Regions from separate parts of the Variovorax nivicola genome, predicted to be linked through region 2. Evidence: riboswitches for the same ligand, from Rfam matches in the RefSeq annotation. Region 2 holds a riboswitch; the other holds the start of a gene.
The links. A riboswitch is a leader RNA that binds a small molecule or an ion and turns the genes downstream of it on or off. The one in region 2 is predicted to bind manganese.

Region 1 (6,183 bases), on a different contig from region 2:
CAGGGCGTGAACCTCAAGCTGTGGATCTGGGGGCGCACCATCTTCCATGCGCACGCCTATCCGTATCCCACAGTCACCGGCAATGGCGTCCATTGCATCGACGAGCTCATCGAGCTATTGGCCCAGGCCCAGTCCCCCCGGATGCCTCGTCCTGCGGGGGATGGGGAGGCGATCGCAAGTTCACTGGCTCACCAAGGGTTCACTCGAGACGAAGTGCTCCCCAGCGGAGTCACTGGCTGGCTCGATTTCCGCTACGGACGCGACTACGAATCTCCCCGTACGACGGAGGTTGCAGACAACGATTTGCCCCAGCTGTCCGAAGCGCTTCTTGCGCAAGCCAGACTCGCGGCCGAAGCGCTCGCCGTCGATCTGGAGGCCAGGTTCTCGGCGCCCATTCTTTACTCGCTGGACGGTGTGGTCGACTCCCTCGGCAACGCGTGGTGGCTGGAAGTCAATTCGAACCCGACTCTGCCGCCTTCAGGCTACCCGCACGTCTTCTCGACATTGTTCGAGACATCGCCCATCTCATGAAATTTTCCGGGCTGTCATGGCCTGTCCACCCGCTTCGACGCTGATCGAAGTTCACCCCCAAGGAGAGTTCACTGTGCAACAACTTCAAAAAATGCAGCCCGCGGAGATCGCCGAGAGCAACGTGCTGCCGCTGAAGAGAGAGTCCGCCGCAGCCGTTCGCGAGATTGCCGCCACGGCGCATGCACCGGTGGTCGTGGGCAGCATCTACATCATCGGCGACGGCACCCCCGAGAACCCGCTGCGTATCAACGTCCCGGCGTTGACCTCGGCTATCATCAACTCGATGACGAGCGCGAATTTCATGGCGCTGCAAAACGGCATTGCAGCGAGCAATGGCTCCAGCGCCACGGGCAGCATCGGCGCCGGAGGGAGCTGATTGTTCCCCAACCCGGTCCACATGGTCGGCGGGGGCGTGGAGGTTTCAAGAACCTCCATGCCCGCCGAGTTGATCCAGAGCTGCTTCTCGGCCTTCGAGACCGAGGAGCTCGAGCTGTCCTTCGACATCTACTCCAACATAGGTGAAGAAGACAAGAGACTGCGCCGCTCCAAGGAACTCAAGCATCGCCAGCCGGAGCGGTTCGCGATGCTTTTCCAGATGCTGGACGAGTTCGTGCTTCAGTCGCTCCATGCGCGGGGTGAAGGGTATTCCGGCTCCGTGTCTCGAGAGCAATTCATGCTCTACAGCGACGGCGCGGGTGCGGGCCTGCATGTCGATGACCAGTTCAAGCCGCCCCGGCAGTTTGGCCGTGACAAGTACGTCATGCATTTGCTGAACCAGTTTGCGGGGCTGCTCTACATCAGCACCGACGATCTCGAAGGTGGAGAGCTGGTCTTTCCGGATCACGACATCTCCGTCAAGCCGCTGACCGGAACGCTGGTCGCCTTTCCATCGAACCATCTCTTTCCCCACCTGGTGACGCCCGTGACGAGGGGGAAGAGGATCGCCATCGCCAGGCACTACTATGTCAAAGATACGGCCGCTGTTTAACCCATGCTTCACGGTGTCCACACCGGACGGGCGCGACGGCATCCGGATTCGGCAGCTGGAGATCGCTGACCACCGACAGGCTATCCTCGACGCTTGGAAGAAGGACCCGACGCCTTCCAGGACGTACAACACCAACCATGGCCGCGAGCGCGGGCGCATGAGTTTCGACGTCGAGCTGCCGGCCAAGGACGCACTGGTCGACGTCGTCCGGCAGCAGGTGGAGGCGCTGGCGTCGCAGTACAACTATGCGGGCAGGAACGTCACCCTTGCGTCGAGCCAGATCCTGCTTTATTTCGAAGGCCCGGGCTGTCCCGTGCACTGCGACGATCAGGACCCTGCCGATCGGGACTACGGCCTGGGCACGGTGATGTTCAACTGGGCGAACCAGCTGGTGGCCTTGCTTTATCTCTCGACGGAAGGGCGGGACTTCGAGGGCGGCAAGCTGCACTTCCCCAACGCCGATTTGCATATCGATGCCGTGGCCGGCAAGCTCGTGACCTTTCCCGGTCATTTCAAATACAAGCATGGTGTCACCGCGATCCAGTCGGGCGCACGCAGCTTGCTGCAAACCACATGGCGGTTCGACCTGTGATTACCTACGCCGAATCCATTCAGAAGCCGGACGCTCCCATTTTTCAGAGGGCCTGCGCCTTGCCCCTGGATCTGTGCGTTGCGCACATCGAGGACCGACTGCAGGCGCGCGACTTCCGCGTGCATGAGGTCTATGGCCGCAACGGGGACTCGGTCGTCGATACGCAGTCTCGCGACAGCAAGGCGATCGTTCCGCGCCACGATGAGGAGCTTGCGTTCTTTATCTTCGAGGCGGTCCAGCAGTACTTCGAGCAGCACTTCCTGGCGCAGCCATCGGACAGTCTTGTTCTCGCGCAGCACGAGTTCTTTGCGTATACGCCGGGCATCGGCCTGAAGATGCATGCCGACGACCATGTGCTGAGGCCGGACGGCAGCGTGCTCACGCGGGATGTGCAGCGGGGGATCACGGCGATCCTGTATCTGAATTCGGATTTTGACGGCGGGGAGATTGACTTCCCTAAGCAGGGCCTCGAGCTGAGGCCGAGTGCCGGAATGCTGCTCATCTTTCCTTCCAACCGGAATTTTCCACACGAGGTCAAGCCGATCGTGAGAGGGCAGCGATTCTCGTATCAGCGCATCTACGGAATTCTGGATGGGCACACTGGGCGTTTTGAACTTTGAATGCACAGTTCAAACTCGCGCCCGGGGGCGGCAATCAGGGCTTCGCTCACTGTCAGAGGTCATGGGCTTCTACCTAGCGTGTTTCGCGAGCTCTTCCTTTGCTTGGTTGAGCCGCGCTGCGAGCGCGAAGCTGCCATTTCCCTCAACTGTTGATTTCCGCGCCTACGTGACCCACATTTCCGCTGACGCTTGATCCGTCCATATCCCCGAGCGCACTCCATCACATCCTGCGCATCGGCGTGCAGGAGTGGGTCAGTGCTCGATGGGGAAGAGGGCTTAAGGACCTAGGCCCTCATCCTCTGAAGACGGGGTTCTTTTAATCCGTTGGTCACTGGTTCGAATCCAGTACGTCCTACCAAATCTTCAAGAATCCCCGCCTGCCTTGTGCACGCGGGGATTTTTCTGCGCATGATCAAGCCAGGCCGTTCAGGTGCTCATAGAGGATCAAGACGCCGATCCCGATCAGCACGAGGCCGCCAATGATCTCCGCTCGCTTGCCGAGCACCGCGCCCAGCACGCGCCCCACCATCACACCGATGGTGACCATCGTGAAAGTCGCAAGGCCGATGGCCAGCGCCGTCCATGCGATGTTAACGTTGATGAAGGCCAGCCCGACGCCCACCGCCATCGCATCGATGCTTGTGGCAAAGCCGGTGATGGCGAGCGACCAGAAGGAGTTGCGGCTTGGCTTTTCGTCCGCCTCGTCCGCCTCGTCCGGCGCGCCGAAGCCCGACCAGATCATGCGCAACCCCAGCACGCTGAGGAGCGAGACCGCGATCCAGTGGTCCCATTGCGCGACGTAGCTCGCAGCGGCAAGGCCTGCCGCCCAGCCGATGACGGGAGTCAGCGCCTCGATGACGCCGAAGATGAGTCCGGTTCGCAGGGCTTCGCGCCAGGAGGGTTTGCGCAGGGCGGAGCCTTTGCCGACGGCCGCGGCGAAAGCATCCGTCGACATGGCGAATGCAAGAAGAATCGTGGAGGCGATGTTCATGTTGGAAGTAGCAAGCAAGGCCGGTTCAAGACGCCGCGGCGCACGAACCCGCCGGCCAATGCCGCGTTCATGCACCGCTGGTCTCGCCAACCTTTCGGCTGCTCACGCCACGGTCGCAAGGTGCGAACCGAGTATGTTGACGTGAGCGCTTCCGAAGTCCGGAAGCCGGCTACTCCCCAAGGGAGCCGCGATTCTAGGCGAAGCCCGGGCTCGAAGAAAACCGACAGGGAAGCCGATGGGTCTGCTACGATTTCCGTCCCGGGGAAACAGCCTCCCGGTCTGCAAAGTAAGACGGTGTCCCGTCCAAGCGCTGGCGACCCATAACGGAGCTATCCGTGGACACCGTACTGCCTGACGCCTCTCCTGCGCATTCCGCGCCCATCCAGCCCGTCTCCTTCGCCGAAGCATTCCGCTTCTGGCTCAAGCTCGGCTTCATCAGCTTCGGCGGTCCTGCCGGGCAGATCGCGATCATGCACACCGAGCTGGTCGAGCGCCGGCGCTGGATCAGCGAGAAGCGCTTTCTGCACGCGCTCAACTACTGCATGCTGCTGCCCGGCCCCGAAGCCCAGCAGCTGGCCACCTACATCGGCTGGCTGATGCACCGCACCTGGGGCGGCATCGTCGCCGGCGTGCTGTTCGTGCTGCCGTCGCTGTTCATCCTGATCGCGCTGTCCTGGATCTACATGGCGTACGGCAACGTGCCCGCGGTGGCCGGCATCTTCTACGGCATCAAGCCGGCCGTCACCGCGCTGGTGCTGCACGCGGCCCATCGCATCGGCACGCGGGCGTTGAAGAATCGGTGGATGTGGGGCATTGCGGGCGCAGCCTTCGTGGCCATCTTCGCCTTCGACACGCCGTTCCCGGCGATCGTGATCGGGGCCGCGCTGATCGGCCATTTCGGGGCGCGCCGGGCGCCGGGCGTGTTCGCACTGGGCGGCGGCCATGGCAGCGGCAATCAGGGCTACGGGCCGGCGCTGATCGACGACGACACGCCGACCCCCGCGCATGCCCGCTTCACGCGCGGCCGCCTTGCCAAGGTGCTGGCAGTGGGACTCGGCCTGTGGGCCCTGGCGATGGGTGTGCTCGTGGCCACGCAGGGCTGGCAGAGTGCACTGGCGCAGATGGGCTGGTTCTTCACCAAGGCCGCGCTGCTGACCTTCGGCGGTGCCTATGCGGTGCTCCCGTATGTGTACCAGGGGGCGGTCGAGCACTACCACTGGCTCAACGGCACGCAGATGATCGACGGCCTGGCGCTCGGCGAGACCACGCCCGGGCCGCTGATCATGGTGGTGGCCTTCGTCGGCTTCGTGGGCGGTTGGCTGCAGCAGGTCGCGGGGCCGGGCGCCTTGTTCATCGGCGGGGCGTTGGCGGCCACGGTGGTGACCTTCTTCACCTTTCTGCCGTCGTTCGTTTTCATCCTCGCCGGTGGGCCGCTGATCGAGGCCACGCACGGCAAGCTCGGGTTCACCGCGCCGCTGTCGGCCGTGACGGCCGCGGTGGTCGGCGTGATCTTGAACCTCGCGCTGTTCTTCGCGTACCACGTGCTGTGGCCGCAGGGTTTCGGTGGGCGCTTCGACGCGCTGTCCGCGGTCATCACGGTGGCGGCGGCCGTGGCGCTCTTTCGCTTCAAGGTCGGCGTGATGCCGCTGCTCGGCGCCTGCGCAGCCGTCGGGCTGCTGGCGACCCTGGTGCCCGGGCTGCGCTGAGGAGGCACCATGGACGCCATCGCACAACCCCTGCCGTTCGACCCCGCGACGATCCGCGGACTGTCAGCGAAGCTGCTCGGCAGCCATCACCAGAACAACTATGGCGGGGCCGTGAAGCGGCTCAATGCCATCCGCGCGCAGCTGGCAAAGGAGCCCGTTGCGGGCTTGGCCGGTTTTGAGCTCAACGGCCTCAAGCGCGAAGAGCTGATCGCCACCAATTCGATGCTGCTGCACGAGCTGTACTTCGGCAGTCTCGGTGGCGACGGCCAGACCATGGAGCCGGCCATGGAGCCGGCCATGGCGCTGGCCCTGGCCGCCAATTTCGGCAGCGTCGAGCGATGGCGGGAGGAATTCGTCGCCATGGGCAACGCGCTGGGCGGCGGCTCCGGCTGGGTGCTGCTGGTGTTCCAGCCGCGCGAAGGTACGCTGACCAACCAGTGGGCGGCCGATCACGCGCATGCGATTGCCGGTGGCGTGCCGATCCTTGCGCTGGACATGTACGAGCACGCCTATCACATGGACTTCGGCGCGGCGGCGGGCGCGTACGTCGATGCCTGCGTGGCCTGCATCGACTGGGCGCGCGTCTACGAGCGCTACCAGCTTGCGGTGCATGGCGCGAGCGAGCCTTTCGGCGCCGGGCAGCACGAGTTGGCCGGTGCCCTGGTGCTCGACGTGCGACGCGCGGGCGTCTTCGAGCGCACCCAGTCGCTGATTCCCGGCGCGCGCTGGCGCGACCCGGCCGCCGTTACCGACTG
Region 2 (6,183 bases):
GCTGTGAACCGGCTGTGCAAGCGTGAAGCTCATCCGGTGGTGCGCTCCAAAGGGCTCAGCCGCCGCCGCGCTCGAACTTGAAGACCGCCGTGCTGGCGCGCGCATTGGGCAGCCAGCGCACGTCGCGCCCGTCCTGCAGGCCGAAGGCGTCGAGCACGCGCAGGTTGTTCTTGCCGGCCAGCACCTCGAAGTCCTTGAAGGTGCCGACGCGGATGTTGGGCGTGTCGTACCACTGGTAGGGCAGGCGGCGCGTCACAGGCATGCGGCCGCGCGCCACGCTCAGGCGGTTGGGCCAGTGCGCGAAGTTGGGAAAGGCGACAACGCCGATGCGGCCGACGCGCGCGGTCTCGCGCAGCATCACTTCGGCATTGCGCAGGTGTTGAAGCGTGTCGATCTGCAGCACCACGTCGAACGAGGCGTCGTCGAACATCGCGAGGCCTTCGTCGAGGTTGAGCTGGATCACGTCGACGCCGCGGCGGATGCACTGCAGCACGTTGCCGTCGGCAATTTCCACGCCGTAGCCGGTGCAGCCGCGCTCGCGCTGCAGCAGGTCGAGCAGGGCGCCGTCGCCGCAGCCGAGGTCGAGCACGCGCGAGCCTTGGGGCACGAGTTCGGCAATCAATCTTTGGTGTTCGAGGTCGCTCATTGGAACTCCTTGGCGACACGTTCGAAGTACGAGCGCACCACGCCCATGTAGCGCACGTCGTCGAGCAGGAACGCATCGTGGCCGTGCGGCGCGTCGATCTCGGCGTAGCTCACGTTGCGACGGTTGTCGAGTAGCGCCTTCACGAGCTCGCGGCTGCGCGCGGGCGAGAAGCGCCAGTCGGTCTTGAAGCTCACGAGCAGGAACTTGGCCGTGGCCTGGGCCAGCGCGGTGCTGAGCTTGCCGCCGTGGCTGCGCGCGGGGTCGAAGTAGTCGAGCGCGCGGGTGATCAGCAGGTAGGTGTTGGCGTCGAAGTACTCGCTGAACTTGTCGCCCTGGTAGCGCAGGTAGCTTTCGATCTGGAACTCGACGTCCTGCGTGGAGTAGCGGTAGTCGAGCCCCGCCACCTCGCCCTCGACGGCGCTGCGCAGGATGCGGCCGAACTTCTCGTTCATCACGTCGTCGCTGAGGTAGGTGATGTGGCCGATCATTCGCGCGATGCGCAGGCCGCGCTTCGGGATCACGCCGTGTTCGTAGAAGTGGCCGCCGTGGAAGTCGGGGTCGGTCACGATGGCGCGGCGCGCGACTTCGTTGAAGGCGATGTTCTCGGCCGTGAGGTTGGGCGCGCTGGCCACGACCACGGCGTGGCGCACGCGGCTGGGGTACTGCATCGTCCACGACAGCGCCTGCATGCCGCCAAGGCTGCCGCCCATGACGGCCGCGAGCGTCTCGATGCCGAGCACGTCGAGCAGCGCGGCCTGCGCGTCGACCCAGTCTTCGACCGTGACCACGGGGAAGTCGGCGCCGTAGACGTGGCCGGTGGCGGGGTTGACGTGCATCGGGCCGGTCGAGCCGAAGCAGGAGCCGAGGTTGTTGACGCCGATCACGAAGAAGCGGTCAGTGTCGACCGGCTTGCCCGGGCCCACCATGTTGTCCCACCAGCCCTCGGAGCGGGCCTGGCCCTGGTAGACGCCCGCAACGTGGTGCGAGGCGTTGAGCGCGTGGCACACCAGCACCGCATTGCTGCGATCGGCGTTCAGGGTGCCGTAGGTTTCGTAGGCGAGCGTGTAGTCGCTGATCGACGCGCCGCTGCGCAGGGCCAGCGGGCCTGCGAACTGCATCGACTGCGAGGTGACGACCAAAGGTGGTGACGACGACATGAATGAAAAAACCCGGCCTCGCCAAAAACGAGCCGGGTCTGCCGCGCCTGTCTTTAGCTGAATTTATAAAGCGCCCGCAAGCTGAAGCAAATCGGCGCAAGAGGCAGTATATCGCCCCATCGGATTACCAGCCGATGATCATGATCACGCCCAGCACCAGGAAGATCGCGGCCGAGATGCCGTGCACTAGCTTGATCGGCACGCGCCGCACGATCTTCTCGCCGAGCCACACCACCGGCGCGTTGGCCAGCATCATGCCCAGCGTGGTGCCTGCGACCACCCAGAAGTAGTCGTGCGTGAAGCGGGCGGCGAGCATGACGGTGGCGATCTGGGTCTTGTCGCCCATCTCGGCGAGGAAGAACGCAATCACCGTGGTGCCGAAGACGCCGAATTTCGACGCGCCCGGGGCATCGTCGTCGTCGAGCTTGTCTGGAATCAGCATCCAGACGGCCATCGCGATGAACGAGCCGCCCAGGATCCAGCGCAACACCTCGGGTCCGAGCCAGCGCGTGATGTAGTTGCCGACGGCACCCGCCAGCGCGTGGTTGATGATGGTGGCGGCGAAGATGCCCAGAACGATGGGCCAGGGTTTCCTGAAACGGGCAGCGAGCAAGAGGGCCAGGAGTTGGGTCTTGTCGCCCATTTCGGCGAGCGCAACTACGCCGGTTGCAACGAGAAAAGCTTCCATGATGGACGTGGGGTTCCTTGGGCCGAAGGACGCAATTGACCGTGCAACACCTTCGGCCATATTCCCGAAGTTGCACGGTCAAAGGTCTCGCCAGGTGTGTTCACTGCACGCGCCATGTCCTGTGTGGGGCAGGACAAGTCTGTTGACGCGGGCCCTTCTCGCAGATCGGAAGGCGGCTACTCCCCAATGACGGGGCGAATTCTACATGTAGCGCCAAGGACCTCGCCCAAACATGCAAGTAGGCACTAGCTTTCCATTAGTTTTGACAGGTGCTACCTCAAGAAGCAAATTCCCGCTTGCAATTCGGATATTTCACCCATAATGCACGAGCCTCCCTCTTCATTTTGGTCGGGGGGCAGTTCGGTGATCGGTCAGTTTCGCGCGACTCGACGGCTCTCGTTTGAGTGATGCTTTCGGGACTCCATCGCTTTTCTTGATGTGTTTATAGGAGTCCCTTGATGGGCAACAAACTGTACGTCGGCAACCTGCCTTACTCAGTGCGCGACGGAGATCTCGAACAGGCCTTCGGGCAGTTCGGCGCAGTGACCAGCGCCAAGGTCATGATGGAACGTGACACCGGCCGCTCGAAGGGCTTCGGCTTCGTCGAGATGGGCAGTGACGCGGAAGCACAAGCAGCAATCAACGGCATGAACGGCCAGCCCCTCGGTGGCCGCAGCGTCGTCGTCAACGAAGCACGTCCGATGGAAGCTCGTCCCCCGCGCAGCGGTGGTGGCGGAGGCTACGGCGGCGGCGGTGGTGGTTATGGCGGCGGTGGTGGCGGAGGAGGCTACGGCGGCGGTGGTGGCGGCTACGGTGGTGGTGGCGGTGGCCGCTCCGGCGGTGGCGGAGGCTACGGCGGCGGCGGTGGTGGCCGCAGCGGTGGCGGCGGTGGTGGTGGCGATGGCGGTTTCCGCAGCCCCTACGGCGCCGGTCCCCGTGGCGGTGGCGGCGGTGGCCGCTCCGGCGGCGGTGGTGGCGGCGGCTACGGTGGTGGCGGCAACAGCGGCTACTAAGCCCTTACGCTCTCAAGCACACAGACAAAAGGCTCCCTCGGGAGCCTTTTTCAATGGCCGGTCATTCGGCGCGCGATGCTCAGGCTTCGCCGCTTCGCTTCTTGCGCTCGCGCCCTTGCACCGCCCGGTCGAGCACGGCGTTGGGCAGCATGCGCATGATCTTGGCGACCACACCCATCTGCCACGGAATCACGCGGTAGCTGGTGCCGGCCTCGATGGCGCGCAGCGCCTGGTCGGCGAAATCTTCCGCCTTCATGAGAAAGGGCATGCCGTACCGGTTGCCCTGCGTGAGCGGCGTGTCGATGTAGCCCGGGCAGAGGGTGACGACCTTGACGCCGCTATTGAACAGTTCGCCGCGCAGGCTCTCGCAGTACGCCACTACGCCGGCCTTGCTGGCGCAGTACGCGCCATGCCCCGGCAATCCGCGGATGGACGCCACACTGCCGATGCCCACCAGCCGCCCGCTGCCGCGCTGCACCATCGCCCGCACGAACGGGTGGAAGGTGGCGGTCAAGCCGACGTTGTTGGTGGCAAAGGTCTGCGCCAGCACGTCGAGGTCGGAGCGCTCGGCTGTGTCGATGCCAACGCTGATGCCGGCATTGGCGATCACCACGTCGGGCAGCCCCTGCTGCGCGATGCAGGCGTTGCCGGCGGCGACGATGCTGTCGGTCTGCGCCACGTCAGCGCTGTAGATCCGGTAGCGGTCTGCGCTCAGCTGGCGGGCATTCGCCCACGCTTCGATTTCCGCCGTGCGCCTAGCGACCAGCGCCAGGCGATAGCCCGCGTCGTAGAAGCTCGCGGCCAGCGCCTGGCCGATGCCGCTCGATGCGCCGGTGATGAAGACAAGCGGGGACGTGGTCATGCAGGAGATGTCTTCTTCAGCGCTTGGCAGGAGCGGCCGGAGCCGCCGACGGAATCAGCACGCCGCGCACCCGACCGTTCAGGTTGGCCACGCCGCTCAGGTTGTCGTAGTCGAGCGTATCGCCGGTGAACTGGTCGGTGCCGCGAATGAGCGTGACCGGCTTGTTCGACGTGACGCGTTCCGTGTCGACGTAGGCGTGCAGGAAGTCGCCGCGAAACTCGAGGCGCGGCGCAGGCTTGCCGTTCGGTCCCACCGAAGGATCGCGGATGACGATCGCATTGCCGAACAGCTGCACCTCGCTGCCGTCGGAGTTCGACAGGCCGCGGTCGGCCGACCCGCGCGTCACCAGGCCCTCGGGCGACACGCTGCGCATGCGCACCTTGTCGATCTCGATTGTGTCGGTGTCGGGGTAGTGCCGGCCTTCGACTCCGTGCAGCTCGCTGCGCAGGTCGCCATTGGGCAGGAAATTCTTGATGACGAAGTCGCGCATGAAGTAATCGGGCTCATGCGTGGGCGCGACCTTGGCCGTGGGCTCCAGCAGCTTGGGCGCGTTGCGCACCAGCCAGTAGGTGCCGAGCGCGACGGCGGCCGTGAGGATGATCGGCAGGTAGATCGTGGCGCGGTCGAGGACGTCGCGCACCATGCCCCATGCGCGTTTCGCGTTGTTCATGTGGTCGGGCCTCGGGCAGCATCGAGCATCGCGCGGTATTGGCCGCAAGCCGTGAGCAGCAGGTCGCAGAACTCGCGCGCCGCGCCTTCGCCGCCACGCGCCTGGGTCACGTAGCGCACGATGCCGCGCACTTCCGCATGGGCATTGGCTGGCGCCGCCGCGAAACCGACGCGCGTGAGCACCGGGAGGTCGGGCCAGTCGTCGCCGATGGCCGCGGCCTGCGCCCACGTATAGCCGAGCTGGTCGAGCATGGCCTGTGCAGCGGGCAGCTTGTCTTCGGTGCCGTAGCGCACGTGCTCGATACCCAGCGCCTCGAGCCGCACGCGCAGCGGCTTGGAATCGCGTCCGGTGATCACGGCCGGCACGATGCCGGCCTTGCGCAGCAGCTTCAGGCCGTAGCCGTCGAGGATGCTGAAGCGCTTGAGCGTTTCGCCGTGCTCGGTGAAGTACACGCCGCCGTCGGTCAGCACGCCGTCGATGTCGAAGAAAACAATGCGCACGTCCTGCGCGGCGAGCAAGGTCTCGGCCTGGAACTCGAGCGGCATCAGATGACCTTCGCGCGCATCAGGTCGTTGGTGTTGATCGCGCCGACGATCACCCCCGCGCCGTCGATCACGAACAGGCGGGTGATGCCGCATTGCTCCATCAGCTCGGCGGCTTCCACCGCCAGCGCATCGGCGCGGATGGTGCGCGGGTCGCGGTGCATCACGTCGACCGCCTTGGGTGTGCGCAAGTCGGCCCCCGCTTCGATCAGCCGGCGCAGATCGCCGTCGGTGAAGATGCCCGAGGCGCGGCCGTCGGGCTCGATCACCGCGGCGGCGCCGAAGCCCTTGATGCTCATCGCGCGCATCAGCTCGCTGATGTTGGCCGACGGCGGCACGCGCGGCACTTCGTCGCCTGAGCGCATGACGTCGCTTACGTGGGTGAGCAGCTTGCGCCCGAGCGCGCCGCCCGGGTGCGAGCGCGCGAAGTCTTCCGAGCCGAAGCCGCGCGCGTCGAGCAGCGCCACGGCCAGCGCATCGCCCATTGCCATCTGGGCGGTGGTGCTCGCGGTGGGCGCGAGGTTGAGCGGACAGGCTTCCTTGGACACGCCCGCGTCGATCACGATGTCGGCATGGCGGGCGAGGGTGGATTCAGGGCGGCCTGT

Region 1: it holds a riboswitch for manganese, as region 2 does, so the genes downstream of both, mntP (manganese efflux pump MntP) here and ACSFBF_RS19045 (TMEM165/GDT1 family protein) in region 2, are expected to answer to the same signal.

The regions. Positions count from the first base shown of each region.
Region 1 is NZ_JBPJZK010000001.1:997,510-1,003,692, reverse strand. It holds gene ACSFBF_RS04720 (D-alanine--D-alanine ligase) at 1-531, shown strand, start outside; gene ACSFBF_RS04715 (hypothetical protein) at 605-907, shown strand; gene ACSFBF_RS04710 (2OG-Fe(II) oxygenase) at 965-1,519, shown strand; gene ACSFBF_RS04705 (2OG-Fe(II) oxygenase family protein) at 1,533-2,111, shown strand; gene ACSFBF_RS04700 (2OG-Fe(II) oxygenase family protein) at 2,108-2,731, shown strand; gene mntP (manganese efflux pump MntP) at 3,144-3,722, opposite strand; yybP-ykoY riboswitch at 3,737-3,907, opposite strand; gene chrA (chromate efflux transporter) at 4,058-5,428, shown strand; gene ACSFBF_RS04685 (Fe-Mn family superoxide dismutase) at 5,438-6,183, shown strand, end outside.
Region 2 is NZ_JBPJZK010000004.1:495,141-501,323, forward strand. It holds gene ACSFBF_RS19030 (IMPACT family protein) at 1-33, opposite strand, end outside; gene metW (methionine biosynthesis protein MetW) at 56-646, opposite strand; gene metX (homoserine O-succinyltransferase MetX) at 643-1,803, opposite strand; gene ACSFBF_RS19045 (TMEM165/GDT1 family protein) at 1,928-2,491, opposite strand; yybP-ykoY riboswitch at 2,501-2,688, opposite strand; gene ACSFBF_RS19050 (RNA recognition motif domain-containing protein) at 2,950-3,504, shown strand; gene ACSFBF_RS19055 (SDR family oxidoreductase) at 3,584-4,366, opposite strand; gene lptC (LPS export ABC transporter periplasmic protein LptC) at 4,383-5,036, opposite strand; gene ACSFBF_RS19065 (KdsC family phosphatase) at 5,033-5,581, opposite strand; gene ACSFBF_RS19070 (KpsF/GutQ family sugar-phosphate isomerase) at 5,581-6,183, opposite strand, start outside.